3 regions of the Paenibacillus paludis genome follow, and region 3 is predicted to be linked to each of the others. Evidence: predicted binding sites of a transcription regulator. Region 3 holds the regulator's gene; each other region holds the start of a gene.

Region 1 (10,050 bases), on a different contig from region 3:
CTATAAGCTTCCAGTTCGACAGCTCTCCGGGGCCGTTTCTCCTATGCGGCTCGGCATGGGCCGGCTCTGTGCCAACCTTCCGCAAATACACAAAGAAAAATGCGGCAAACACCGCTGAGGTCAGCCCATTAAGCACGAAACTCAACAGATAGGAAATATCGGCCAGAAAACCGGCCAGCATCGTGCCCAGCGCTACCCCAATATTATTGGCGACATAAATTACATTAAAAAGCTCTCCGCGCTGTTCTGCGAAGCGGAAACCTATAAAGGCCTGAATGGCCGGCAATGACAACGAATTGAACAGACCCACCAGTCCCATCACCAGCATGAACATGTTCCAGTTCACGCTTGCCGCCGGCAAGGTAAACAAGGCCAGGGCATTCATGGCCAGCGCACCGACGATCAGGCGTTTGACACCAACTTTATGATAGAGTGATCCACCCAGCAGTTGTCCGAATATGCCTCCGAGGGATTGAATAACAATAACGAGTGCGGCATCTGTCATACTGCGGCCCAGTTCATCAAATACATACATCGTGACAAGCGGCCACATTAGTGCGCTGCCTGTTGCATTAATAAGACTGGCAATCAGGAATACTTTGACTTCCTTTGGATAAGCTTGTAAAAACCTCATGACTTGTCTTTCAACCCCTGTAATATATGTGTCATTAATTTCATCCAGTATCATCCCAAAACAGGACGAAGAGCAAGCATTCACACTGACGCATTATCGCGTCACTCAAACACAATATCCCTCATGATTCTTGACCAAAACCTGTGGACAGCCTCAGCAGTAAAAAGCCTGTCCAATCGGATCTTTATATTTTATAACTGCTGCCACCATGCGTAAATAAAATTGCTGAACAGGGACTGATTCGTTCTTCGTTTGCCCGGGTAATAGAGCATATGAAACACTCCCTATTAATTCGCCGTGAGCCCGATTTCGTTCCCCCGAGTCGGATATGCACGGCGAATTTTGTGTTGTGCGCCCCTATTTCACCTCACAAAAAAACACCCCGAGAACCTTCCCTCTTGAGCCGTTAGCTGGAAGAGAGAAGGTTACAAGGAGTGTCTATTGCCGTTTAAGACTGCATTTAATTAGTAAGAATTAAGCGTGTTTCTTCACCCCGACAGAGGATACACCCTCTACGGATTGCACAGCCGCCGGCCCTTTGCGAAGGTAAGCCATATAATAGGCTGCGGCTACGAAGATGGCTCCGCCCGTAAGGTTGCCCAGCCATACCGGGGCAAAGTTGCCGAAATATTGTGCCCAGGTAAAATGCCCCTCAAATATAGCAGCAGGAATAAGAAACATGTTGGCTACAACGTGCTGGAATCCGATGGCCACAAATGCCATGGTTGGGAACCAGATACCGAGGATTTTGCCGCTGAAATTATCCGCCCCGTAAGAGAGCCACACGGCCAGAGCTACCAGCCAGTTACAGCCGATCCCGGAGACAAAGGCCTGCAGGAAGGTTGCATCAATCTTATGTTCAGCCATATCGACCAGTTTATCGAGATACACTCCGTCTGCGGTGAGGCCGACAACGTGGCCGAAGAAATAAGCAACGAACAACGCGCCTGCCAGGTTGCTGAGCGTGATCAGTACAAGGTTCTTGATGACTTCCCAGAAGGAAATCTTCTTCGCAATAAATGCCAGCGGCACGGCCATCATATTGCCTGTCAGCAGTTCCCCGCCGGCCAGCAGCACCAGGATCAGTCCTACCGGGAACACCGATGCCCCGATAAAGTTTGCGATGGAGCCCCATTCCGCCGGAGCACCGGCAATGACACGAATATCCAGTAAAAATCCGAGCGCAATAAACGCTCCCCCCAGAAAACCGAGAATAAGTACGGTGGCAAGCGGGTTGTGAGCCTTCTTGATTCCGTTCTCTACCGTTACCTCGGCAATCTGCTGCGGTTTGTTATAAGCCATGATTCCTATCCCCTTTTAATACTTAAAATTTGTTCCTTTATGCCATTGTAGCGTGATCGCAATCACATTTACGTGATAAAAGTCACGTCTAGGAAAACTAAGTGAAAGTTTTCACTGACATGTCAAATTTACCTTATCTACACAATTCAGATTAACTTAATCACAAAAACATTTCTCACCATACATCCCATATCACGCTAAATATTCGGGCCGATTGTACCGATAGTGGAGTAAAAGAGGTGGTGATCGTGTTCCCGTAAACACAGGAAAAAGCACATACATATTGATAGACAACCTGAGGCGTGTCAGCCTGGCACTGCTATGTCTGATCCTAATCGGAACTGCTGCTGTCACTCCAGCTGCAAGGGCAAATAGCGCTCCATTTGTGGATACTGAGCGCAGCTATGCCCATCAAGAAATTGCACAGCTGTTCTCCAGAGGGATCGTTCAAGGCTATGGCAACGCAACGTTCAGACCCTATCAGCCGATTTCTATTGCAGAGATGGGCACCATGATGTCAAGGGCATTATCCATTCCCATTCCTAGTTCGGACTATCCGCTAACAACGGAAGCGGCACCGAATTGGGCCATCCCCTCCATACGCTCGCTTTTGTCTGCAGGCATTATACAAGACCAGACAATAGCATGGAGAGGTGAATTAACACGCGAGAGCTTGGCAGTATGGTATATCCGGGCCTTTGGAGTGTATGACCAGGTCCAAAAACAAGGGGATATGGCTTCGTTTAAGGATAGTCACTCTATCTCGGAAGAAGCCCAAACAAGCGTCTGGGCAGCCCAGCAGCTCGGGCTGTTCCAAGGAGATGAATATCAGCGGTTTAACCCAAAGCAATCCGTTGACCGTCAAAGCGCAGCTATGGTAACTGCTCGTGCATGTCTTCTGCTTGAGGATGCCAACCGTATACAAGATTTGCTTGAGCCTGGTAGTGACTTGCCTGATTATCCTGAAGTCCCCAAAGGCGCACCTTTAGAAGATAGCGAGATCGCTTATCCAAACGCTTCTTCTACAGATCCCGTAACACCAGTTCCACCGGCTTCACCGGATCCAACGCTGGGTCCATCCGCTTCACCGGATCCAACAATGGTTCCATCGGCTTCACCGAATCCAACGCCGGTTGCATCGGCTTCACCAGCTCCAACACCGGGGCCATCGGCTTCACCGGCTCCAACAATGGTTCCATCGGCTTCACCGAATCCAACGCCGGTGCCATCCGCTTCACCGGCTCCAACACCGGGTCCATCGGCTTCACCGGATCTAACACCGGTGCCACCGGCTTCACCGAATCCAACACTGGTGCCATCCGCTTCACCGGCTCCAACATCGGCGCCATCCGCTTCACAGGTTCCAACACCGGTGCCATCCGCTTCACAGGTTCCAACACCGGTGCCATCCGCTTCACCGAATCCAACACCGGTGCCATCCGCTTCACCGAATCCAACACCGGTGCCATCCGCTTCACCGAATCCAACACCGGTGCCATCCGCTTCACCAGTTCCACCAAAGGTTCCATCGGTTTTACCGGTGCCACCAAAGGTTCCATCGGTTTCACCGAATCCAACACCGGTGCCATCCGCTTCACCGGTTCCAACAACGGTGCCATCCGCTTCACCGGCTCCAACACCGGTGCCATCCGCTTCACCGGCTCCAACAACGGTGCCATCGGCCTCACCGGATCCAACAACGGTGCCATCCGCTTCACAGGCTCCAACAACGGTGCCATCGGCTTCGCCAGATCCAACACCGGGTCCATCGGCCTCACCGGATCCAACAACGGTGCCATCCGCTTCACCGGGTCCATCGGCCTCACCGGCTCCAACAACGGTGCCATCCGCTTCACCGGCTCCAACAACAGTGCCGCCAGTATATGAGGCAGTGGATTCTGTACAGGTAACCACCGATACAATTGACGTTTCGTTTAATGTATCTATGGAGGATTGGAAGCTGGCTTATGTGACCTTGGATGTATACGGAAGCGAAATCATGCCGGAGCATTTGCCGCCAGACCTCAAAGTGCTGGTTACTGATGATTACTCTGTACTGGCAGAGGATGGGACGGTAGCAAACTTTTATAACATCCCGAAGCCTGGAACTATAATCCATGGTCGAATCCTGCTCAGTTCCGAGGTCGCCGACTTTAGCATCATCAGCAACTTCGAGCTTGAGGTACTATCGCCTCAATACAATTCAACAGCTTATTTCACTGTATCCTTGTTGCTGGAAGATACAGGAGCAAACGCTACAACAGTTGCCGAAATGCAAACCATGCGGAATACACTGGCAACTATTGATCCCGATTTGCGGGTAACCTGGGCCATGGACAACCGATTTGTGTTCGATGATGCACAGCGCCCTCAATTGCAACAGGTGCTTAACTACGTGGATCTATATGGAGATGAGGTAGGGATCGCATCCGGCTATCCGAATGATAATTTCAACCTGGCCCAATGGATTGTAGAGATGAACTCGTGGCTGTACATGTACAGATATAATGCGCTCAATTCCCTGCACCAGGGGGGCACCAACGGAGATAGCTCCGTATGGGAGAGTATTCCTGACAAGTATCGTCCCAAGTCACTGTCCACCTATGCCATCAATCCCGAGCAGGCTGCCTGGTTAAAAGACAACTTCCGGATCGATGCGTTTATGGGCTGGGCTGCAACACAGTATAATGTAGGCCAATTGTCTGCTGAAGGATCACCGCTGATGCCATACTGGGCACATACCGCTAATCCGATGCTGCCCGCACAGGATGCTGCTACTAACAGTAACAATGTATTTATGAATGCCCTAAGCATTGATCCCATCGGCTCCCGCTATATTACAGGGGCATCCAGATGGACACTGCATCCGGCGGATCCATTTGTAAACGATACGAAGGCAGAACCTCAGCTGCATCTGGCCTCTCAGTATCTCAACAATCCTTTTCAGAACAGAAATACGGTCAATTACCTCTCACTGGTAATTGGTACCAATTGGGTGATGAGGTCACCCAACCTATTCGCAACCTGGCAAGACTTCATCAGCAGGTTCCCGAAAGATGCCGGCGTTGAAATATTGGGTGTTCATGGACTGGCAGAGATCTACAAAACAAAAACAGCCCACAGCAATGAACATTCAGAATTCACTCTGATGTTCCGGGGGGCTGGATACACTACGGTCAGTGGAGAGAATTCTCCGGGGGATTTAAGGTATCTGTGGACAGAAACTGCAACAGAGCGTATTATCCTTGCCAAAAGAGACGGAGACCCACTCTGGAGCATCATTGACTTCACCGATTACTCCAGATCGCCTGTTACCAAGCTTCCATATACGTCCAATGGAGCGGCGGACGATATAAGCTACATCACAGGGAGAAACTACAAGCTGACTCCCGCGGCTCCGTTAACCTCAACAGAAATCGAACGTATCCGTGCCCGGCTGGATGTCATTGATTTCCATGAAGATATCGACTACCAATGACCAATAAGCCATGCCAAGTGGAAACGGCTTCGCCGTCCTCAAAAGGACGGTATCCGTTTCAGCGAGAAATAGAAGGATAATTTATAGCGTGAAGCATATAAATTCTTATCTTTTAAAAAAAAACACGCCCTGCCAACCTTTTCGAAGGATTGGACAGGGCGTGTTTTCTTAGCTGTTATACCGTCACTGTTTCTTTATGTGTCACACTCTTTGGCAATGCCTGAAGGCCAGCAGTGTTCAGGAAGTTCCACGGCTTGTTGTAATGCGGCTGGAAGAAGAAATCAATGAAGGCCAGCTGATCCACCGTCATTTTGTTCTGGATGCAGACAGACACGGTATTGATCGACTGTGTCAGATCCATCTTGGACATAATCTGCGCTCCGAGAACCCGGCGGGTGGCGCGGTCAAATACTACTTTTAACTGAACCTGCTCAAAGGTCGGCATAAACTCCGGACGGTAGTTGTCGATCAGCAGCACGCTCTCGATATCCATGCCTTCGGCTTTGGCCGCGTCTTCCGTCAGTCCTGTTCCGGCGATGTTATCCTCATAAATCTTAATCCCCGATGTTCCCTGCGTACCCATGTATGGGATCGTATTCGCCACCAGGTTGCGCGCTACCAGTGTTCCCATACGTACGGCATTCGTAGCCAGCGGAATATAGGCATGTTTGCCGGTTGGGTTATAATGAATCGCACAGCTGTCGCCGGCGGCATAGACATCCGGGAGGCTGGTCTGCATATAATCATTGACGATAATCGCCCCGTTAGGCAGCATATCCACTTGCCCTTTCAGCAGCTCTGTATTCGGACGGAACCCGATGCAGAGAATAACCAGATCGGTCTCATGCTCCCCTTTGCTTGTGATCACCTTGGTCACTTTACCGTTCTCTCCGGCAAACGAGCTGACCTTCTCACCGAGCGCCAGCTTGATGCCGTGATCCTCCAGTGTCTGCTGGATCGGTGTAGTGAATTCTTCATCCAGATATTTGCTCAGGATCCGGTCCTCACCATCGATCAGCGTAACCTGTTTGCCGTTCATTTGAAAAGCCTCCACCAGCTCGACACCGATATAACCGGCTCCGACAACGGTGATTCTGTCCACCTGCTGCGCTTTTTCGATAATGGTGTTGGAGTGATTGTAGTTCTTCGAGAGCAGGATGCCATCCAGCTCCATGCCTTCCAGCTTTGGCACAATCGGCCACGAGCCGGTAGTCATAATGAGTTTGTCGTACGTATCTTCAAATTCCTGGCCGTTTGCCAGATTACGGGCTTTTAAGGTTTTGCGGGCTGTATCCACATTGATCACTTCATGGCGCATCTTTGTATTGACACCCAGTTCAGCGAGCTTCTCAGGCGAAGAATAAAATAAGCCTTGCGGATCTTTAACCACTCCGCCGACATATAGAGCAATGCCGCACGACAGGAAGGAAATATTATCATTGCGTTCGTACACCGTAATTTCGGCATCCGGGTAAAGCTGGGCGGTATTAACAATTGCTGCGGTTCCGGCATGGGTACATCCAATGACTGCTACTTTCATGATTTCTTCCTCCTCCAAATTGGCAAGCATATTTTTGTCTGTTTGTTTGTGATATATTTCACTTTATATACTGATTATATTGTGATTAATATCACATTGCAAGCCCTTTGGTACATCTTCTCATATTGTTCACATTTGAAATGTATGAACTGCACCGTTTTTCGGCACTCTGCGGCTTCCTTTAGCTTTTCCCCGGCGGCAAGACATTATGTCTTAAAAATGCAGGAAGCAGCAGCCAGCCTAGGATAACAGCCGCAGCGCAGCAGGATAATATCAATCCAGGAAACCCGTCACGCAAAAACCCCGGCACCCGCGAAAATTACGCAGCGGGTCCGGGGTTTCGGCCATACTAAAAGATATAGAGACTACTCCAAGCCGTGAATTACACCGTCTTCGTCGACGGAAATCCCTTCGGCGGCCGGCTTGGCCGGGAGCCCCGGCATGGTCACAATATTGCCGGTAATCACAACAGCGAAACCTGCGCCCAGCGACAATGTAATATCACGCACACCCATCGTGAAACCTTCCGGCGCACCCAGCAGTCTTGGCTGATCTGAGAAGGAATACGGTGTTTTGGCCATGCACACCTGAAGCTGCTGTAAGCCCAGCCGTTCGATGATGGCCAAACTGCGTTTGGCCGCAGGGGAGAACACGACTTCCGCACCACGGTAAATTTCGGTGACGATTTTATTGATTTTGGACGGAATATCCAAATTCTCTTCATACAGTGGGGTATAACTCCCTGCATCTTCACGATCCAGCAGTTTCTTCAGCTCCGCTGCCAGCTCGAGTCCACCGGCACTGCCTTCTGCCCATACCTTGGAAACGGCCGCAGGCACGCCAAGGCGGCTGCAGGCGTTCAGCACCTCTTCAATCTCCGATGGCGCATCACCTTCAAAGTGATTGAGCGCAACGAGCACAGGAACGCCGAATTTGCCTAAATTCTCAATATGGCGTTCCATATTGGACAGTCCCGAGAGCAGTGCCTCCCGGTTGCCTACATACAGCTCTTCTTTGCGGACACCGCCGTTATATTTCAGCGATTTCACCGTCACAACCAGCACAGCTGCAGAAGGGGCAAGCCCGGCCTGACGGCATTTGATATCCATAAACTTCTCCGCACCAAGATCAGCGCCAAACCCCGCTTCGGTTACAACCACGTCACCCAGCTTCAGCGCATAACGGGTCCCGATGACACTGCTGCAGCCATGGGCAATATTCGCAAAAGGTCCACCGTGCACAATGACCGGCGTCCCCTCCAGTGTCTGCACAAGGTTAGGCTTCACAGCTTCCTTAAGCAGCGCGGTCATCGCTTCCACCGCCCCGAGATCCTTGGCCGTTACCGGCTGTCCCAACTGGTCATAGCCGACCAGCATACGGCCTAAACGCAGCTTAAGGTCAGCAAGGTTATCGCAGAGGCACAGCACAGCCATAATCTCCGATGCTGTTGTAATCTGGAAACCGCTCTCCCTAACCGTTCCATTGCCGTCGCCCAGCCCGGTCACAATGCTGCGCAGACTGCGGTCATTCATATCCATGACCCGCTTCCAGACGATGCGCTGCGGATCGAGGCCCAGCACATTCCCTTGGAAGATATGATTGTCGATCATCGCCGACAGCAGATTATGCGCTGAAGTGACTGCATGAATATCTCCTGTAAAGTGCAGATTAATCTCATCAGCCGGAACGATCTGTGCCTTGCCTCCGCCGGTTGCCCCGCCTTTCATGCCAAGGCATGGCCCCAGCGAAGGCTCGCGCAGTGCCGCTACCGTCTTCACCCCCGCTGCATTCAGCGCCTGGGATAGCCCAATGGTTGTTAAAGTCTTGCCTTCGCCTGCCGGTGTAGGATTAACCGCAGTAACCAGAACCAGCTTGCCATCGGGCTTGTGCTTCAGCTCATCCCATAGCGTTGGCGCCAGCTTGCTTTTATATTTGCCGTACAGCTCCAGATGCTCTTCACTAATCCCTGCTGCCGATGCTACCTCTGTTATTAACCTCATGCCCTTATAAAACCCTCCTGCCGTTATTATCCTGCTTAGTACTGCGCATTATGCGCTTAATGTGCTTTATGTATGGCCAACGATGATGTTGCTCTCTTCAAAGGATACAGCGTCTCTGAAAAGCGTCAAGGATTATTTTCATAGTATATTTCACAGCGCAAGCCGTGGCAAAGGTTTCAGTGCCTGCTTTCACCGGAGATCAGCTATGGCTAATCAAATAAAAGCCCTCCCAAAATGCGGTTTGCACCGGGTTTCGGGAGGACACTGAATTTGCACTAAGCCGGACTTGGCCCAGGTTTGCAAATGCTGTTTACAGCAAAGATTCTATGAGTCCCTTCATCGTTTCAGGGGATTCCTTCGGCTCGATGCGGGCCACAACCTTGCCGCTGCGGTCAACCAGAAACTTGGTGAAGTTCCACTGGATGTCACTGCTCTCGGCTGTACCCGGCTGCTGGCCCTTCAGATATTGAAAGAGCAGGCTTGCATCCGGTCCATTGACATCCACTTTGGCGAAGACCGGAAATTTGACGCCATAATTAATCTGGCAGAACTCCTCCGCTTCTTCACTCGTTCCCGGCTCCTGGCCGGCAAATTGGTTGCAGGGAAAACCCAGCACGACAAGACCTTGGCCGCCATATTGCTCATAAAGATTCTGTAAATCTCCGTATTGCGGGGTAAGTCCGCATTTGCTGGCCGTGTTGGCGATCAGCAGCACTTTGCCTTCATAATCCTTAAGCGGCACTTCTTTACCGGAAGGCGTTACTCCGGCAAAACTGTAAATAGACATCCTGCATCCCTTCCTTTCGGGTGTATGTTAATAAATGACCGGTATTGCAGCGAAATGCCCAGACTGGGACTTTGCATTTCATTTCCCATCTTACCTTATCGGAAACGGAAAACAAAACTCAGCAGATTATTTATTATCCAGCGTCTGAGCCCCGCGGGGACAGCCCGCAAGCCTCAGCGATAAGCCGGAGGGATTTCAGCCGGTCCTCAAAGCTATGCATAAAACTTGCAAACATAATCTCTTCACATTGATATTGTTCGGCAAGAGCCTGGAACTGGCGCCGGATATCCTCCGGCGCCCCCACAACCA
Region 2 (10,050 bases), on a different contig from region 3:
TCTTGATCTGCACGACCAGAATTCCGATGTTCTCAAAGAAGCTAAGCTCCTTCACTAGCCGGATCTGTGTGAACACGGCTTCTGTTCCTGTCAGTTCCGGATATTCATGCGGTGCCAGCCATTTCGGCACACCATTGAGCTTCATGACCTCCTGATAGAGAGCACTTCCTTTGAATTTATCGTAAGGGAGTGTGCGGAAGTTTTCCTTGTTGAATACCGATACGATCTCCGAGCTGCCTTTACCGTTAAAATTGTACAGAAAGGCATAGCTGATCGAAGGGTGATTATACAGCAGACTACGGAAATTGCGCTGGCTGGCATTCAGGCTCAGCTGCTCAGCATCAGTCAGATCCTGTTTTGAAGGATCATCCGCGCTGAGCGCCATATGAAACACCGAGGTAGCAATTCCGTTGTCTGTCACATTGTTCATGTCCTTAAAGACGTTAGAGATGCTGTAGCTGATCGCTTTAAGTGAATACTCGGACTGCTGGCTGTATTTCTTCTCAATTGAATTATAAGTAACGAAGAACATAATCATGCCAAGAATAAACAAGGGGATGATAATCAGGCCCAAAAATGCCGTAAATAATTTATAGCGCAAATTCATCGGCAGTGCTCCTGACTGTGAATAAGGTTATCCTTTTACGCTGCCTGCCGTTACGCCTTCAATAATTTTCTCCTGCAAAATGGCGTAAATAATAATGACCGGCAGCACACTGTAGACAATGCCTGCAGACATTTGCGCATAATTCATCTGATACTGATCGCGGAATTGGACCATTCCCACCGGAAGTGTGCGCAGCTCGTCATTCGAAAGAAAATAGTTAGCCAGCAAAAATTCATTCCAATTTCCCAGGAAATTAACAATGAATACTGTAACCATGGCGGGAACCGTCAGAGGTACAATAATTCTAGCAAAGATACCGGGAGCCTTCAAGCCATCCATAACTGCCGCTTCTTCAATTTCACTGGGCAACGAACGCATAAATGCGGCCAAAATAATAATTGTAAACGGTATTGCATTGGCAATATAAGGGATGATCAATGCCCAATGTGTATTCAGAATGTGCAGTTTGCGCACAATCGTATAAATCGGCAGCATCAGCGCATTGTTAGGAATAAGCATTCCGACCAGTACAAGCGAAAACAGGATACCGTTCCATTTGCCCTGCCGCATCCGTGTGACTGCAAAGGCAAACATCGACGCCAGCAAAATGGAGACGACAGAAGCCAGCACAGAAATGTACAAGCTGTTAAAGAAGTAGGTGCTGATCTTGGCGTTGACCCAGGCCTCCACATAGTTAGAGAAGGCAAATTCCTTCGGAATGCCGAATGGATTCAAGGCGATCGCGTTGTTGTCTTTCTTTACTGAAGAGAACAGGACGAACAGGAAAGGAAAAAGAATAACAAGCAGATACGACAACAGCACAACATGCGGCAGACTCTTTTTCAGGCGTGGCATCAGTATTCAATCCTTTCATTGCGCCGGGCAAACAGCAGATGATACAGCGCCGTAACTACAAGCGTGAATGCAAAGATCAGGACTGCGATGGCATTGCCGTAGCCATACTTAAAGTTGGTGATCGCGTATTTTATCATATAAGTCGCCATGACCTCGGTCGATCCAGCCGGACCGCCTTTCGTCATCACGATGACGATATCCGCAGCCTTCATTGCACCGGCGATGGAGAGCATAATAACTACGGAAATGATCGGCACAATCAGCGGCAGTGTGATGCGTGTGGCACGCTGAAAGCCGGTAGCGCCGTCAATGGCCGCAGCTTCATCCAGTTCACTAGGAATGGATAGAATAGCCGCCAGCACCATAACAATGTAGAATCCGGTCCACTGCCAGGCATTCGTGATCAGAATGGACAGCATGGCAAACCGCTCATCCGACAGCCAGTACACCGGCTCAATGCCAACGAGACCAATCAGCTTATTAAAGAGGCCGATATTGGGCTCATAAATAAATCCCCACAGAATGCCGATTACCGCAGTAGACATAATAGAAGGCATAAATACGGCTGTCTTGTAGAGTCCTTTCAGCTTCTTAACGTTGGCAATCAAAAGCGAAAAGAATACGATCAGGGGAACCTGCACGCACACGGAGAATAGGATAAACCAGCCGTTATTCTTCACCGAAACCCAGAAGCGTTCATCTCCAAGCGCTTTTTTGAAGTTAGTGAGGCCGGTGAATTTAACCGTATCCGATACTCCGTTCCAACTGGTGAAGCTGTAGTAAAGTGAGCTGAAGATCGGATATATAAAGAACATGAAGAATAATACAAGTGCAGGAATAACAAACAGGATAAAGACCAATGGATTTCTGAGTGATTTATTCATGACTACCTCCGATTGCTTAGACTATCTGGGAGCGATTAGGGCAGATTTTAAAAATGCACCCTGGAGCAAGCACCAGGGTACATAGAATTTACCGTTCCTTATTCCACTGCTGCATTAGCTTCTTCTTGAACTTTTTGCAGCGCCTCGCCCATTTTTTCAGGTGTTGTCTGTCCGCCGATCAGCTTCTGAATTTGAATGTTGCTGATCTCGGTGGTGACATCCGCTTGAACCAGAGAGTCAAAGGCAGGGAATGAAGACTGGGAATTATTCAGTACCGCTACGATTTCACTCATCAGATCATCGGTAATATTCTCGTTCAGGATATTCTGATCAATCTTCATGGCCGGCAGCACTCCGTCCTCTACCAGACCGCGAAGCTGCATTTCTTCATTGTACATATTCTTGATAAAGGATTTCACTGCAGCCAGCTGACGCTCGTCATCTGCCGCTGAAGCAGAGAACCCGTAACCGTTGTTCACATCGCGCATCAGTGCCGTTTGGTCGCCTACCCCGCCGTCAACTGCCGGGATATTGAAGAATCCAACCTTGCCGATCAGACCTTCACCCGATTGTCCTGCTTTGAATACAGAGGATTTCCAAGTTCCATCATAGAGCAGAATGGCTTCGCCACTAGTGAACTGGGTGGTATACTCAGCATATTCGAAACCAAGCTCGCCTTTTTTGAAGTAGCCTTTATCTACCCATTCCTTGTATTTCGCAAAACCTTTCACAACATTAGCATCACTCCATTTAGCTTCACCGGTCGCGAATTTAGCCGTTACATCTGGTCCGGCATAACGTGACCAGAGGTGGTTGGCCAGCATCAGCGGTACCCAGCCGGCTTTGGAAGCGCCAGCCAGCGGTACTTTGCCATCAGCCTTAATATCGGCCAGTTGCTTCTCAAGCTCAGCAAAGGTCTTCGGAGCTTCCCAGCCCTTGCTGCCATAGTATTCTTTATTATAGAAGAAACCTTCACCGGAACCGCCGATTGGCAATCCGTAAATCTTGCCTTCATAAGTAAATGGATCAAGATTCGAGAACTTGTCTTTAATGCCCAATTCTTCGAGGATCGGGGTCAGGTCAAGCAATTTTCCTTCTTTGGCGTATATTTTGGAGTCAGGGCTCCCAAAGAGATCGAACACTGCCGGAGGATTGCCGGCGGCCATTTCACCGCGTAGCTTCTCTTTGCGGTTCACATCGGAATCTACACCATCCAGTTTGAATGTCAGCCCCGGCACTTCACTCTGAACCTTGCCTACCACATCCTCCAAAATAGCAAGACGTTTCTGCTTATCAGCACCAACCTGCGTATGACGGATCGTCATTTCGAAAGGCTCAGCGCTGGCAGGCTCATCAGTGGCAGCAGCATTGGTTGCAGCAGCTGAATTGCTTGGTGCTGCAGTTTCTCCATTGTTGCTTGCCTTATTATTGTTGCCTCCACAGCCAGCCAGCAAAGCAGAAGAGACAAAAACCAGGGACAACAGCATAGTCATACTTTTTCTCATTACGGGTGACCCTCCCTATTTATTAATTTCCCTTACAACTCTTATTATAAAAAACAGTGTGTGTAATCGTAAGGTTAAGATTCATCTACTATAGGGATAAAATACTCTAATGTAAGCGAATACACCTCTTAACAGTCACATTCTGCGTTATTTATAGTTACATATACTGAAAAATTATTCCATAGGAAATAGACCTTGCGTCATTAAACCTCTACACAAAATCATCCTTCCTGCAAAATAATCCCTTTATCTGCTGAAACATAACATGCGTTCTGGATCATTAAAAAGCAAAAAAGCCGTTTCCGCAGTACATAAGCTACTGCAAGATACGGCTTCTGCTTCCTATGATAATTATCATCACTTAACAAGTGCTGTCTCGTTGCGTCCTTCTTCAATCAGCCGGTAAGCGCGCTGCACTTCTTCATCGTTCGGTGAGGGTACCCCTTCTAGTTCATAGGGACGGCCAAGTTCTTGCCATTTATAAATCCCCATTTGGTGATACGGCAGGATTTCAAACTTTTCCACCCCATTAAGCGTTCCAATGAATCGGCCGAGATTCAGTAAATCCTCTTCCTTATTATGAATGCCAGGAACGTACACGTGGCGGATCCACATTTTACGGTTATGATCCGACAACCAGCGGGCCAGCTTCAATGTACGATCATTCGATTTACCGGTCAGCTTAATATGCGCTTCATCATCGATATGCTTGAGATCGAGCAGCACAAGATCAGTAACATCCAGCAAATCGCTGATCTTCGAACCATCATTATAGCCATTTGTATCCAGTGTGGTGTGCAGATTCCAGCGCTGTTTCACTTCAGTGAACAGTTGTTTGACAAAATGCGCCTGCAGCGTTGGTTCGCCGCCAGACACGGTAAGCCCGCCACCTGAAGACTTATAATAATTCAGGTAAGGTTCGATTTCCGACAGCACTTCCTCGATGCTCATTTCTCTGCCTTCATTAAGACCCCAGGTATCCGGGTTATGACAATACTGGCATTTCAATAAGCAGCCCTGCATAAATAGAACAAAACGGATACCAGGCCCGTCTACGGTCCCGAACGTTTCTAAGGAATGTATATGTCCATTAGCCATATGATGACTTCCTTTCGAAAAGAACTTAAAATTTTAATTAATTTTTAGCAAGATTTTACCGCCCCCTGAATCAAGGGCGGTATCACCTCACTGCTATTACATCTTATACAAGAACTGTATTACACAGTTAATTTAATTACATTGTACCGTGGAATGTACGATTGATAACATCCAACTGTTGTTCACGGGTCAGCTTGATGAAGTTAACAGCATAGCCGGATACACGAATGGTCAATTGAGGATAGTTCTCCGGATGATCCATAGCATCGATCAGTTGTTCACGGTTAAACACGTTAACGTTCAAGTGCTGAGCGTTGTTGTGGAAGTATCCGTCCATCATGAATACCAGGTTGGACTTACGGGACTCTTCGTCTTTACCCAGCGCCTTAGGAACGATGGAGAACGTGTTGGAAATACCGTCTTGTGCCTCGGAATACGGCAGTTTGGCAACAGAATTCAAGGAAGCCAGTGCGCCTTTCTTGTCGCGTCCGTGCATTGGGTTAGCACCTGGAGCGAACGGTTCACCTTTCTTACGTCCGTCAGGAGTAGTACCAGTCTTCTTACCATAAACTACGTTCGAAGTGATAGTCAATACCGATTGAGTCGGCATAGCGTCACGGTAAGTTTTGTGTTTGCGGATCATCGACATGAAGGTTTCAACCAGTTCAACTGCGATGTTGTCAACAGCATCGTCGTTGTTGCCGTAGCAAGGGAATTCTCCTTCGGTTTCGAAGTCGATGGCGATGCCTTGTTCGTTGCGGATCGGTTTAACCTTAGCGAATTTAATTGCGCTCAGGGAGTCAGCAGCAACGGACAGGCCGGCGATACCGCAAGCCATCGTACGCAGAATGTCACGGTCATGCAGTGCCATTTCGATGCGTTCGTAGGAATATTTGTCATGCATGTAGTGAATGATGTTCAGGGTGTTGACATAAGTCTTAGCCAGCCACTCCATCATCGGTTTGAAGCGTTTCATTACTTCGTTGTAATCCAGATATTCGGAAGTGATCGCAGGGAATTCAGGTCCAACTTGCACGCCTGATTTCTCGTCTATACCACCATTGATCGCGTACAGCAAAGCTTTCGCCAGGTTGGCGCGGGCGCCGAAGAACTGCATTTGTTTACCAATGCGCATTGGGGATACGCAGCAAGCAATTGCGTAATCTTCACCCCAATATGGACGCATTACATCGTCATTCTCATATTGGATAGCGCTGGTTTCGATGGAAACCTTGGCACAATATTTTTTGAAGCCTTCAGGCAGTCTTTCGGACCACAGAACCGTCAAGTTAGGCTCTGGAGCAGGTCCCAGGTTGTACAGGGTATGCAAGAAGCGGAAGCTGTTCTTAGTTACGCGTGTTGTTCCGTCTTCAGCCATACCACCGATGGATTCCGTTACCCAAGTAGGGTCGCCGGAGAACAGTTCATTATAGTCAGGCGTACGCAGGAATTTCACAATACGCAGTTTCATTACGAAATGGTCAACGATTTCTTGTGCTTGTTCTTCAGTAAGTGTACCTTCTTCAAAATCGCGCTGTGCATAGATGTCGAGGAAGGAGGATACACGTCCCAGGGACATTGCAGCACCGTTTTGTTCTTTTACTGCTGCCAGATAACCGAAGTATACCCATTGAGTAGCTTCTTTGAAGTTGTTCGCCGGTTTGGAAATATCAAGTCCGTGAGCGGCAGCCATTTCTTTCAGCTCGCCCAGAGCGCGGATTTGTTCCGATAGCTCTTCGCGCAACCGGATTACTTCTTCAGTCATGGAATCAACTTCAAGCTCGGTTTGTTGTTGTTTCTTGTCTTTAATCAGGAAGTCGATACCGTATAGAGCAATACGGCGGTAGTCACCGATAATACGTCCGCGGCCGTAAGCATCAGGAAGACCTGTAATAACGCCGGATTTACGTACTGCTCTCATGTCAGGTGTATATGCATCAAACACGCCTTGGTTATGCGTTTTGCGGATATTCGTAAACATTTCGACAATGTTGTTCGGAAGCTCGAAGCCATAAGCTTTGGTGGCATCGATCATCATCTTAATACCGCCGAACGGTTGAACAGAACGTCTGAAAGGAGCATCAGTCTGTACGCCTACAATTTGTTCCTTGTCCTTGTCGATGTAGCCTGGCTTGTGGGAAGTGATGGTGGAGACAGTATCCAGGGAAACGTCCCATACGCCGCCTCTTTCTCTTTCTTCCTTGCTCAGCTGGGAGATAATCTTCCACAGTTCAGTAGTGTTGCTGGTAGGACCCACGAGGAAATCTTCGTTTCCTTCATAAGGCTTGATGTTCTTGGAAATAAATTCGTTAACGTCGACTTTTCTTGCCCATTTACCTTTTGTAAAACTTCTCCAACTCGACTTCACTTCTTGTACATCTTTTTCAATCACCGACATGCTAAATCCCTCCATTTATATTTATTATATTTGTAGAGATCGCGGGCTTGAAGGTTAATCCCGTGTCTCGTGATCCCAAAGATATGGTTGTAATTAAATTCACAATCGCGTCTTCATAACTGGGACCGTTCTTTATATAAACATTTTAGTTTATTTTCTGAAAAAGGACTGTGACAAATATCACCTTTCCGGTGATATTTGTCACTACCATCCCCTTCCATATTAACCTATAACCTTATCCTTTGCTAAGCAATCACCAATTAGTTGTCGAATCTTCCGTAGAATGCGTTGCGGTATACATCAGCAAGTTCAGTAACCAGCGGCAGTTTAGGGTTGGCAGTAGTACATTGGTCTTCAAATGCACGGTCAGCCAGATAGTCTACGCGGGATTCGAAATCCTTAGGATCAAAGCCGAGTTGTTGGAACGACTCTTCAATGCCCAATTTTTTGTTCATGTCGCGGATTGCATTGATCAGGCTGGTTACGCCTTCTTCGGTAGTGCGTGCAGGCAATCCCAGAATACGGGCGATTTCAGCATAACGTTCGTCAGCTACAAAGTGCGAATATTTAGGGAACGAAGCAAACTTCGTTGGTTTCTTGGCATTGTAACGGATAACGTGCGGCATCAGGATGGCATTGGTACGTCCATGAGCCGTGTGGTATTGACCGCCCCATTTGTGCGCCAAGCTGTGGTTGATGCCCAGGAATGCATTGGCAAATGCCATACCAGCCAGCGTCGATGCGTTGTGCATTTTTTCGCGGGCAAGTTTGTCGCCTTCAAGTGCGGACTTCTCCAGGTATTGGAATACCAGCTGGATAGCTTTGATAGCCAGACCATCGGTGTAGTCACTTGCCATAACGGAAACATAAGCTTCAATCGCATGTGTCAATACGTCCATACCTGTATCAGCAACAGCAGTCTTAGGCAAGCTATATACAAACTCAGGGTCGATGATCGCTACATCCGGAGTCAGCTCATAGTCTGCAAGCGGATATTTAGTATTATTTGCAGTAGTTTTGTCAGTAATAACCGCGAAAGAGGTTACTTCCGAACCTGTACCCGATGTTGTTGGAATAGCTACAAATTTCGCTTTGTTGCCGAGCTTAGGGAATTTGTATACCCGTTTGCGGATATCCATGAACTTTTGTTTCAGACCGTTAAAGTCAGCATCCGGGTGTTCATAGAACAGCCACATTCCTTTTGCAGCATCCATTGGGGAACCGCCGCCGAGTGCGATGATGCAGTCCGGTTGGAATCTGTTCATCATAGCTGTACCTTTTTCCACGGTAGTTGTCGATGGATCCGGTTCAACTTCCGAGAACACTTCGATCGCTACAGGGGTCTGGCGTTGACGCAGGTAGTGCTCTACTCTTTCTACATACCCCAGTTTAACCATCATAGGGTCAGTGATAATTGCTACGCGGGTAATATCAGGCATTTTGGCCAGGTATTGAGTGGCTCCCTTTTCGAAATAAATCTTATCAGGCACCTTAAACCATTGCATATTCACGGTACGACGGTTCACCCTTTTCACATTGATCAGATTGATGGCAGTTACGTTTTGCGATACCGAGTTGCGTCCATAAGATCCGCAGCCCAGAGTCAGCGAAGCGATATTAGTATTGTAAATGTCGCCGATGGCGCCATGTGTTGAAGGCGAGTTAACAAGAATACGTCCAGTTTGCAGACGGTTCGAGAACTTCATGATAACTTCTTCATTGTTGGAATGGATAGCCGAGCTGTGTCCCATGCCGCCGAATTCAACAACTTGAGCTGCGCGTTCAATCCCTTGGTCAGCGTTCTTAACCTTGTAGCAAGCCAGAACCGGGCTAAGTTTCTCAGCGGACAGCGGGTACTTGGTGCCTACGCCTTCGAGTTCAGCTACCAGAATCTTCGTTCCGGCAGGAACCTGGATACCGCACATTTCAGCGATTTTCACAGCGGATTGACCTACGATTGCCGGGTTAACCGCACATTTTTCTACATTCATTGCGCCGTTGGTCAGCTTAGCAGCTTCTTCTTTATTCACAAAGTAGCAGCCATTTGCGATCATTTTCTTTTTCACTTGGTCAAAAATCGCTTCTTCAATAATAACAGCCTGCTCGGAAGCGCAAATCATACCATTGTCAAAAGTCTTGGAAAGAATAATGTCAGTAACCGCTTGGTCGATATCAGCACTTTTCTCAATGAAGGCAGGTACGTTACCAGGGCCTACGCCGAGAGCCGGTTTACCACAGCTGTATGCCGCTTTAACCATTGCAGATCCGCCTGTTGCCAGGATAAGAGCGACGTCCGGATTGTTCATCAATGCGTTTGTTTTGTCCATTGTCGGAAGCTCAATCCATTGGATACAGTTCTCAGGAGCGCCTGCTTTCACAGCTGCATCATGAAGAATTCTTGCTGCTGCGGCACTACACTCTTGCGCTGATGGATGGAAACCGAATATAATAGGATTACGTGTCTTAGCGGCAATCAGTGCTTTAAACATCGTGGTGGATGTTGGGTTGGTTACCGGTGTGATACCCATTACGATTCCGACCGGCTCGGCAATTTTTTGGAAGCTATCATATTTATTATCTTCAACGACGCCTACTGTTTTGTCGTATTTAATTCCGTGCCAGATATATTCAGTTGAGAAGATGTTCTTCGTAATTTTGTCTTCGTATACACCGCGTCCTGTTTCTTCTACAGCCAATTTTGCC
Region 3 (10,050 bases):
ATTTTTGTTAATCCGCTGCAATTTGGGCCAAATGAGGACTTTTCCTCTTATCCGCGTGACGAGCAGCGTGATTTGGAGCTTGCGGAGCGTGAAGGAGCCGACATCGTATTTATTCCCGGTGTGGAAGAGATGTACCCGCAGCCGATCCGCACCCAGGTATCGGTCTCTTCGCTGACCACACAGCTGTGCGGAGCATCCCGCCCGGGGCATTTTGATGGAGTCACCACAGTCGTAAGCAAGCTGTTCAATATGGTACAGCCCGATTACGCCTTTTTCGGACTCAAGGATGCCCAGCAAGTGGCGGTTCTGCGCCGGATGGTAGCTGACCTGAATATGAATGTTGAAATCGTGGCCTGCCCGATCATCCGTGAAGGTGACGGACTCGCGCTTAGCTCACGCAATGTATATTTAAGTGCAGAGGAACGCAGCCAGGCTCTGGTATTGTCCCGTTCGCTGCGTGAAGTTCGCCAAGCCATGGAAGAAGGTAAGGTCCGGACGGTTGAAGATGCCCGGAAACTGCTGGTGTCAGTCATTTCAGCTTCTCCGCTTGCCGTCATTGATTATGCGGAAATATTGACCTTCCCGGGCCTGGAAACGCTGAATGATGCTTCATTGCTGAGTGATGCTGAAGGCGAAATCATTATTGCACTTGCCGTGAAGTTTGGCAGAACCCGTCTGATTGACAATAATGTATTTAATCCCAAGGAGGTTGCGACCCTTGTTTAGACATATGATGAAATCCAAAATACACCGGGCAACGGTTACCGAAGCCAATTTGAATTATGTGGGCAGTATCACCATCGATGAGAACCTGATGGAAGCAGCGGATTTGCTTGAGAACGAAAAGGTGCAGATTGTCGACAACAATAACGGCTCCCGGCTGGAAACCTACGTCATTCCGGGACCGCGCGGCAGCGGCGTCATTTGTCTGAACGGAGCGGCGGCCCGGCTTGTTCAGCCGGGGGATACTGTCATCATCATCTCCTACGCGATGCTGTCCGCCGAGGAACTGGCAGGGCATAAACCAACTGTAGTTTTTGTCGATGGCGAGAACAAGCCGGTGAAGCTGGCCGATCATGAGATTCATGCTACGATTGCTTAATCACCGGACCTAAGCCATGTAATCAATGGCAGGGATGAAGAGCCCCCCACTTGCGAAAAATGAAGGCAGGCAAGCTTAGGCTGATTTCATTTTCAGTAAGGGGGGGATGTCCCGTGTTTCAACAATTATTTGCTGAGATGAATAAGATGCTTCAGGAGATCGCCACGGATTACCCCACTTCGGAGGGTGCCCGCCGGGATGATCTTTTATGCAAGTACAACATGCTTCACCGGCTTAGCGATGAGGTTATGGACGAGTGGCTCGCCTTTGCCGAGAAGCTGAGTCATTTCCGGGAACATGCGGAATTTCCGCCACAGCCGGACGAAGAGATGCCGCAGCAGGAAGCGCCTGAGCTTGCCATGGATTCTTTTGTCAGAGGGCAGGGCTACTACAAGCTGTTGATGTACCGGAAGTGTATTGATCAATTTAAGGAAGTTATTGCGCAGCACCCCGACAGTCTGGCGGCCCGCCTGTATTTGGCCATGGCCTATCTGCAGGAGGGTGACGGGGAGACCGCATGGGGGCATCTGGATCATATGCTTGCGCTGATTCGCGAGAACAAGCTGAAGGCGATGATCTACAATGCGCTGGGGTGTATCAGAGCTTCCCAGGAACGCTTCAATGAGGCAAGGGAGCTGTTCAGCCTTTCTCTGCTCCATGACCCGGCACTCCCGGAACCGAATGTCAATCTGGAGGTTTGCCGCAGGCGGGGAGGAAAGCTGCAATTCGGAAATCAGCTTGTTTCGCTTTTGTAATCATAGCCCACTCATTTAAGCGATGCATCCACTTCAACAAGCGGTGTGCATCGCCTTTTTTCGTAACTTCTGTTATGCTGATAAAGAGTCTCAAGTGAAAGGGAATAGAACTTATAATGAAATTTGCCGTGCTTGATTTTGAAACTACGGGAACCCAATCTGTGGGTGAGATCATCCAGGTTGGCCTTGCCATTATAGAAGAAGACCGGTCCATCTCCCGGGTGTATGGTTCTTACGTCAAGCCCGGAACACCGATTCCTCCTTTTATTACGGGCTTGACCGGCATCACCGATGAAGATGTGAAGGATGCGCCAGAGCTGGATGAGATGATGATGGAGCTCGTCCCGCTGCTTGACGATGTAGTGCTTGTTGGACATAATGTTGCTTTTGATTTCCATTTTTTGCAGAATGCTTTAGACCGCTGCGGCTATTTGCCGTTTCAGGGACGGATTCTGGATACGATCGATTTCCTTAAAATATGCTTTCCGTCCCTAACGACCTATCAGCTGGGTGCGGTAAGTAACCATTTTGGCATCACGCATGACCGTCCGCACCAGGCGGACAGTGACGCAGAAGCTACAGCGATTGTGTTGCTTAAATGTCTCGAAGAGCTGTATAGCTTGCCTCTGCTGACCATTCAGCGGCTTAACGAGCTGTTTGCCGATGAAGACAGTGATTTGGCCTGGTATTTTGACGGCCTGCTGCGGGAGCGCGAGATGGAGACCTTCCAGCCGGAAGGAGAGCTGAATTTTTACCGTCAGCTTGCACTGGCTGTAGGCGACTGGACTGAGCTGGCGCCTCCAAGAGAAGAAGGTGTTGGCAATCCTGTGGAGAATGTATCCTTTGAGGATTATATGGCCGAGGTAACCAAACGGCTTAAGGATACGCTTCCGCAATATGAAAGCCGGGAAGCCCAGGAGATCATGATTGGCGAAGTGAATACGGCCCTTCAGGAGGACAAGCATCTGCTGATCGAGGCAGGCACGGGTACCGGCAAATCGCTTGGTTATCTGCTGCCGGCCATTTATCAGAGCGTACGTACCGGGCAGAAGGTTATGGTCAGTACCCATACCATCAACCTTCAGGATCAGCTGCGCGAACGCGATATCCCGCTTCTGACCAGTGTTGTGCCTTTCCCGTTTAAGGCTGCGATATTCAAGGGGAGAGGGCACTATTTGTGTCTGCGCAAGTTTGAACATAAAATAAATAAAAAGGACTTCGTAAGTCCCCGGGAAGAAGCGCTTACGGCAGCGCAAATGATCGTATGGCTGACCCAGACGGAATCGGGTGACGATGAGGAGCTGAATTTGAGCGGTCGCGGCGGGGATTTCTGGGAGACGGTAGCCAGTGATACCGATTCCTGTCTGGGCCGTTCCTGTCCGTGGTTCCGCAAATGCTACTACCACCGGGCCAAACATGAAGCAGGGATTGCCGATGTGGTCATTACCAATCACTCCAAGCTGTTCGCAGACGTCAAGGCCGGGCACCAGCTGCTTCCGGCTTATGAGCATCTTGTCATTGACGAGGCCCATCATTTGGAGGATGTGGCCGGCAAGCATCTGGGCATGCAAATGAAGTATTTCACGGTAGCTCATACGCTTACAAGGCTGTATAAAGACAGCCGCAGCGGCCAGCTGCCGGCACTGCGCCAGACTCTGCAGTCCTCGGGCAGTGAGCAGGCTTCGGAGTGGAGCGGCGTAATCGATAAAATCTATCCCGACCTGCTTACCGTAAAGGAAACTTGGGATACACTGAGCGACAAGCTGTTCGGCCTATTGCCCGAACGCAGCGATGCAGCGGCAGGTGAAGCCGGCCAGCTGGTCACACGCCTGCTTCCCGGGAGCAAGCCCAAAGATTGGGAAGAACTGGCGGCGCTGGAGAATACGCTGAACTTAGCCCTGAGCGACATCATCCGCAGGGGTGACAAAATGCTCAGCGAGATGCGCGATACGGAGAGTCAGTCGTCTTCGGACAGCCTGGTGACCGATATCGGAGGCTTGTTCAAGGATTTGGCATCCATCCGGGAACAAATCCGCTTCTTTATGGGTCTCAGTGACGATAATATCGTGTACTGGATGGAAGGGAGCGGCAACTACCGGGGCAAGTCGCTTCAGCTCTACGCCGTGCCTGTCGATGTAAGCAGTCAGCTCAAGGATCTGTTCTTCGACAAGAAGAAGAGCATAGTGCTGACCTCGGCCACGTTATCGGTCGACAAGTCCTTTCAGTTCATGATTGACAACCTTGGTCTTTCTGAAGCCTCTGAGCAAGGGCGTCTCATGACAGCGCTGCTGCCTTCACCGTTCAAGTACCGTGAACAGGCTCTGCTTGTCATCCCGCGCGATTTCCCCAGTGTTAAGGGCAGCGTAGGCGATGCGCGTTTTGTAGACAAGCTGGTGCATTCGCTGGCTGAAGCGGCGGCGGCGACCAAGGGGCGGATGCTGGTGCTGTTCACCTCCTACAAAATGCTGCGCCAGGTTTACGATCCGCTGAAAGAGGCCTTGGCTTCCCAGGACATTACGGTTCTGGGCCAGGGTGTGGAAGGAGGCAGCCGCAGCAAGCTGATCCGGCGTTTTCAGGACAGCTCTGCATCGGTATTGCTTGGAACAAGCAGTTTCTGGGAAGGAGTCGACATCCCTGGCGAGGCGCTGACCTGTCTTGCGATTGTAAGGCTGCCGTTTCAGCCGCCGAATCATCCGCTTGCCGAGGCAAAGGCGGAGCTTCTGCAGGCCCAGAAGAAGAATCCTTTTATGAAAATGTCTGTTCCACAAGCAGTGATCCGGTTCAAACAGGGTTTTGGACGATTGGTTCGCACAGCGCAGGACCGGGGAATTGTTATAGTATATGATACCAGGGTCATCGAAGCTTATTACGGGAAGTACTTCCTGTATTCACTCCCTGGTCCGAAGATGGAGCACATGCTTACCGATCAGATGGTTCCGCGGATTGCGGAATGGCTTGAAGAGGGCGGCGTTTCCTAATCTGTCATCGTTTATAAATTTTTTCCATCTCTTTGTACCATAGGCTGTGTCCCGTTCGCAGAGCGGGCACTGCACGTGGTTGTCATACGATATCGCGTCAGTGCAATTCTAAATTAGGAGGAGAAAACATGAAATCGGATAAAATATCGGAGGCCGTCGTACGCAGACTCCCAGTGTACCTGCGTTTCCTGAACGATCTCCAAAAGCGTGAAATCTCAACCGTTTCTTCTCAGGAACTCGGGCAGAAGCTGGACCTTAATCCGGCACAGATTCGTAAGGATCTGGCCTATTTTGGTGATTTCGGCAGAAAAGGCATTGGATATGACGTGTCTTATCTCATCGAAAAGATCCGTCATATTCTGAAGCTGGATCAACAAATCAACGTGGCCCTGGTGGGTGCCGGTAACCTCGGTCATGCCTTGTCCAATTACAATGCTTATCTGAAGGATACCATGAAAATCACCGCTGTATTTGATTCTTATGCTCCCAAGATTGGACAAAAGATCAACTCTCTTACGGTTCAGCCGATGGAGGAGCTGGGTCAGACCATCCGTGATCAGGGAATCCGGATCGGGATCATCACTGTACCGGACAGCGAAGCACAGAATGTGGCTGATATTCTGGTAGAATCGGGCATCGAGGCGATCCTGAATTTTGCACCGGTCATTCTGAAGACACCTGCAACCATCCGTATTCATGCTGCCGACTTTACGACTGACCTGCAAAGTCTGGCGTATTATTTACATGATGGAAAGGAAGGAATTACAGATGAGCAGCAATAAGATGATAATTGCAAACGGACGTTTTCTGGTTCCCGGAAGCGAGAAGCCGGTCCTGAGCGGTTATATGACTATAGAAAATGATTTGATCACATACATAGGGGAAGAGAAGCCCGTTATTGAAGAAGGCACAGTGACGCTCGACGGCAGCCGGCTGCTGTTCATGCCGGGTCTGGTCAATACCCATGGCCATGCTGCGATGTCGCTGCTGCGCGGCTATGGGGATGATATGGTTCTTCAAGCCTGGCTGCAGGAGAAAATGTGGCCGATGGAGGAGAAGTTTACCGGAGATGATGTCTACTGGGGCACTTCCTTATCCGTTCTGGAGATGCTGAAAGGCGGCACAACCACCTTTTTGGATATGTATGATCATATGGACCGGGTGGCCGAGGTGGTCGAACACTCCGGCATCCGTGCGGTGCTGATGCGCGGTGTTATTGGTCTATGTCCTGAAGAAGTGCAGAATCAGAAGCTTGCGGAAGCTGTTGCTTTCGCCCGCAACTGGCACGGCAAGGCTGACGGCAGAATTACAACCATGATTTCACCGCATGCCCCGTATACTTGTCCTCCGGACTTTTTCATGCGGTTTGTGCAGGCGGCACATGACCTGGACCTGCCGATGCATACGCATATGTCGGAAACGCTGCGTGAAGTGGAGCAGAATGCCGCTGATTACGGCCTGCGTCCTGTAGCGCACCTGGAGAAGCTGGGGATGTTCACCCGCCCGTCCTTAATCGCCCATGGTGTCCACCTGAACGATGAGGAGATCGAAATCCTCGCCCGCCACAAGGTGGGTGTGTCCCATAACCCGGGAAGTAACCTGAAGCTTGCCAGCGGGGTTGCACGGGTGCCTGAGCTGCTGAGAGCCGGAGTCAAAGTTTCGCTCGGTACGGACGGGGCGGCAAGCAACAATAATCTCGATATGTTCGAGGAAATGCGGCTTGCAGCATTGATCCATAAGGGAGTCAGCGGTGATCCTACCGCAGTTCCGGCACCGGAAGCGCTGCTGATGGCCACGCAATACGGGGCGGAATCAATCTTCCTGAACCAGGTGGGCCGCCTTGCAGCGGGGATGAAGGCTGATTTTATTGCAATTGATATTGACCAGCCTCATCTACTGCCGCATAGCGACTTGCTCTCCCACGCCGTGTATTCGGCCAGCGCCAAGGATGTCGAGCATGTCTGGGTGAACGGCAAGCAGGTTGTGAAGCATGGTCAGTGCCTGACACTGGACGAGGAAGAAATCCGCCGCAAGGCGCAAGAAACTTTTGAAGGGCTGCTGAAGCGTTAATTCGACTGCCGCCGCAGTTGGCTTTATGACGTTTCATATATTAAGGAAAGGAAGCTGCATTTTGAGGAAAAGGAAAAAATGGCTTCTGCTGGGGATCGCTCTGTTTCTGCTCATTTTGTTCGGTCTAAGCCAATTTTATGCCTATATCATGAAGGACCAATGGAATGAACGCAGCGCGGCCAAAGAAGTTGCCAAGACCCGGGCGGGACTTACTGAGATATCCAAGGCGCAGAAATCGGTATGGGACGAAAATTCGGTGTACTGGGTGCTGACGGGGAAAAATAAAGCCGGTACGGATCTGATGGTGTGGGTACGGTTCACCGTGGACGGCAAGCCGGCCGGCGGTGATAACGGAGTCTATGCGGAAGAGCTGGCCAAAGGAACCTCGGAGAAGCAAATCCGCTCCATTATAGACTCCCAGTTGCCCGGCATCGATATTAAACGGCTGCTTCCGGGTGTATACAATGGAGAATACGCCTGGCAGCTTTTTTACAAGCAGGAAGGACGTTATTATTACAAGTTCTTTCGTTTTGCGGATGGTACAGCAATCGGTGATGGATATACTTTGCCGAGCAAGTAGAGGCAGGCTTGCAATAACAAATAAAAAGCGGACAAAGCGGACAGCGCTTGTCCGCTTTTTTTGCATAATATTGCTAATAAGTTAAACTAAAGCACAGCCTAGAGGCAAAAGCAGCGGAGGGGAATTTTGGAACTATAGGGGCGATAGGCGGTTTTTTTACTCTGACATTTTATGAAATTTATATTATCATTGGAATGAAACAGTGATTCTGAGGATTAATTACATATTCCTTGAACAGGTGGAGAGATACGTTTGAAAACGATGATGAGGCTTTACCAGGAGGGCAGAACGGACTACCATTCTACCTTTTTTGATTTGATAAACGGGGATATGGAAACCAAACAGACGAAAGGGCTTGCCTACCTTTTTTCAAGGAATCCCAAGTTGATCCGGTTGCTGCTAAAAGAGTTAAACAGCCGGAACAATGTAGACACACCGGCTTTCAAAGAAGATTATGATTTTGTTCAGGTGGACGCAGAAATGCTTGCGGCAGGAGTACATAAAATAAGGCGCGATATTACCTTGTCCTTGTTCCAGGGAAACCGCAAAAAACTGGTTATTGTGATCGAAGCAAAGAGCGCAGGGCTGTATGCAAAAGCTCAGGAAGTGAGCGGCCAGCTTGCCGCCTATTTGGATCCGAACAATTTTCCCCATGATGCGGATCTGCCTGTCTATGGCGTCACCTTAACCAAATACAAGCTGATTCATGATACAGGCTGTCAATTCTTAAGTCTGCAATGGACGGATATCGTCGAACTGATCAATGAAATGATTATAAGCGAAAAGAAATCGGGCGAGGATACCATCATAGCCAAACAATATATTGATTTTATTCATGGGGTGGCGAAGGGCATGAAGTATTATGAAGTAGAGGTATTATCCGTTGCGGCTGGTAAAACGCATGAGTTGACGAATAAACATTGTATTCACGCCTGTCCGAATAGTGCCAAAGGTTATATTTACAAAACGCCATTATTTATCACTTTTCGTTCCGGCGGGGGCGGAGAAATGCATTGCCTGTACAAAATTGATGATATCGTAGTTCTTGATCCATTCACACCATCGCTGGATGCGGTTCTTGAGGGGATTCAGCATGAGCTGGCTGCCAGAATCAAGAATTACATAACGGAGAGAATTCAGGGGGGCTATGGATTTAATCATCCAGGCGAAATGTACCGTTTCTATGATCTTAGCCGGACTGACCTTATTCTGCTGCAGCATCGACCCAAACCGGAGAAGAACGCCATGGGTGCAAGATATTACACACTGGCTGAACTCCTGAAAGGCGAGAAAATTGTAAAAAATGTAACAAGCAGTAGATAATAATTAGTTGATGATGGGGGAAGGGCATGGATTCTTTAACGTTAACGGTGTATGTGGTTTCTCTATTATTGATGATAGGGAGTACATAACGAAGTATATACAAATAGCAATATCGGTGTCAGGAGAAATTAATACATCAGTAGAATAGAAAAGGGCCTGAATGGATTAATCATTCAGGTCTTTTTTGCCGATAAAGGAGCAAGAATAGAAGGGAATACCCAGAAATTAGTATCAAAAATTTTAAATATATTCACACTTTCGTGCGAAATCGTATATACACCTGTGATATACTTCTACTTGTATTAAGACATGCTTAAGAGCATGTCAGTCTCGGATGGGCGCTAGACACGCTATTTATTGCAAATCATATATTTAGGTTTGGTCAACTTGAGAGGAGGACGTTTCTTGAAACTGCGTCTTGTGCCTGTACTGCTAACGTCTCTGTTGTCTGCTGCACTGCTCTTTGGCAGCTTTTATGCTTATCGTCAATTTGCGGTCCATGAGCCGCTTGATAAGATAGTATCGGCTTATGAAGGTGTTAATCATTCACATATTACTATTAACCGCAATGAGGTAACCTTGAAACTGGATTTGAAACCTGGCACGAAATTGCGCGAGCTGGTGCAATACGTGAACACTGAAGGCAAGTCAGCCATTAATGGCCGGGCGCTTAAGCTGGACGTTGATCAGCACTCCAGTAAATTGCTGGACGAATATTGGGATAAAGCGATGTTCTCAGTAGCAGAAGCAATGGAAAGCAAAAAGTATACACTAATACCTGCTAAACTAGATGGATTGAAAGAGCAATTCCAGGAATACAAGAATGTGACAGCAACAACTGAAATTGATGACAACAACGTCTATGTTAGCCTGAGCAACGGTGAAGAGAGCAAGTTCATCATCTTACCGCGTGCAGCGGCAACGATGGGAGTGTGGAACAATGCCTAAGTGGTGGAAAGAGATTGTAGCCGGATTTGTTCCGGTCCTGCTGATATTTATGGCTTTTGTGGGCATTAACATTATTCCTGTAATCATAGCAGCCGGTATGGTTTGTGCACTCCTGGTGATCGCCCATTTGCGCGGCGGGTTGACAGTGAATGCGGGCGGGGACAAGAAACGTAAGAAGAATGGCCCTTCCAAACTTACCTTTGAAGAAATCGGCGGCCAGGATAACGCGAAGCAGGAGTTGCGGGAAGCGCTTGATTTCCTGATCCGGCATGAAGAAATCAGCAAATTCGGGAT

What was found. Region 3 encodes Rex, which represses fermentation and respiration genes when NADH is low (regulators of the CRP and FNR family bind a similar motif). Its sites were predicted from a motif close to TTGTGAAATATTTCACAA; they were not measured.
Region 1: a site for Rex is predicted at 2,036-2,053, ahead of ACAN56_RS22040 (formate/nitrite transporter family protein). Genes of this name have one in related genera too.
Region 2: a site for Rex is predicted at 7,435-7,452, ahead of pflB (formate C-acetyltransferase). Genes of this name have one in related genera too.

What each region holds. Positions count from the first base shown of each region.
Region 1 covers NZ_JBGJZP010000012.1:93,574-103,623, reverse strand. The annotation lists gene ACAN56_RS22045 (MFS transporter) at 1-634, opposite strand, end outside; gene ACAN56_RS22040 (formate/nitrite transporter family protein) at 1,109-1,936, opposite strand; partial or broken gene ACAN56_RS22035 (S-layer homology domain-containing protein) at 2,322-2,798, shown strand; gene ACAN56_RS22030 (serine-rich family protein) at 2,942-3,850, opposite strand; gene ACAN56_RS22025 (DUF3863 domain-containing protein) at 3,828-5,414, shown strand; gene ACAN56_RS22020 (FAD-dependent oxidoreductase) at 5,590-6,954, opposite strand; gene ACAN56_RS22015 (formate--tetrahydrofolate ligase) at 7,320-8,954, opposite strand; gene ACAN56_RS22010 (glutathione peroxidase) at 9,265-9,741, opposite strand; gene ACAN56_RS22005 (LLM class flavin-dependent oxidoreductase) at 9,875-10,050, opposite strand, start outside.
Region 2 covers NZ_JBGJZP010000002.1:268,550-278,599, forward strand. The annotation lists gene ACAN56_RS04570 (cache domain-containing sensor histidine kinase) at 1-607, opposite strand, end outside; gene ACAN56_RS04575 (carbohydrate ABC transporter permease) at 635-1,462, opposite strand; gene ACAN56_RS04580 (carbohydrate ABC transporter permease) at 1,462-2,346, opposite strand; gene ACAN56_RS04585 (extracellular solute-binding protein) at 2,445-3,851, opposite strand; gene pflA (pyruvate formate-lyase-activating protein) at 4,209-4,949, opposite strand; gene pflB (formate C-acetyltransferase) at 5,086-7,347, opposite strand; gene adhE (bifunctional acetaldehyde-CoA/alcohol dehydrogenase) at 7,608-10,050, opposite strand, start outside.
Region 3 covers NZ_JBGJZP010000036.1:31,417-41,466, reverse strand. The annotation lists gene panC (pantoate--beta-alanine ligase) at 1-726, shown strand, start outside; gene panD (aspartate 1-decarboxylase) at 719-1,102, shown strand; gene ACAN56_RS34625 (hypothetical protein) at 1,216-1,857, shown strand; gene dinG (ATP-dependent DNA helicase DinG) at 1,974-4,835, shown strand; gene ACAN56_RS34615 (redox-sensing transcriptional repressor Rex) at 4,925-5,617, shown strand; gene ACAN56_RS34610 (amidohydrolase) at 5,604-6,905, shown strand; gene ACAN56_RS34605 (cell wall elongation regulator TseB-like domain-containing protein) at 6,967-7,485, shown strand; gene ACAN56_RS34600 (hypothetical protein) at 7,738-8,808, shown strand; gene ACAN56_RS34595 (hypothetical protein) at 9,214-9,756, shown strand; gene ACAN56_RS34590 (AAA family ATPase) at 9,749-10,050, shown strand, end outside.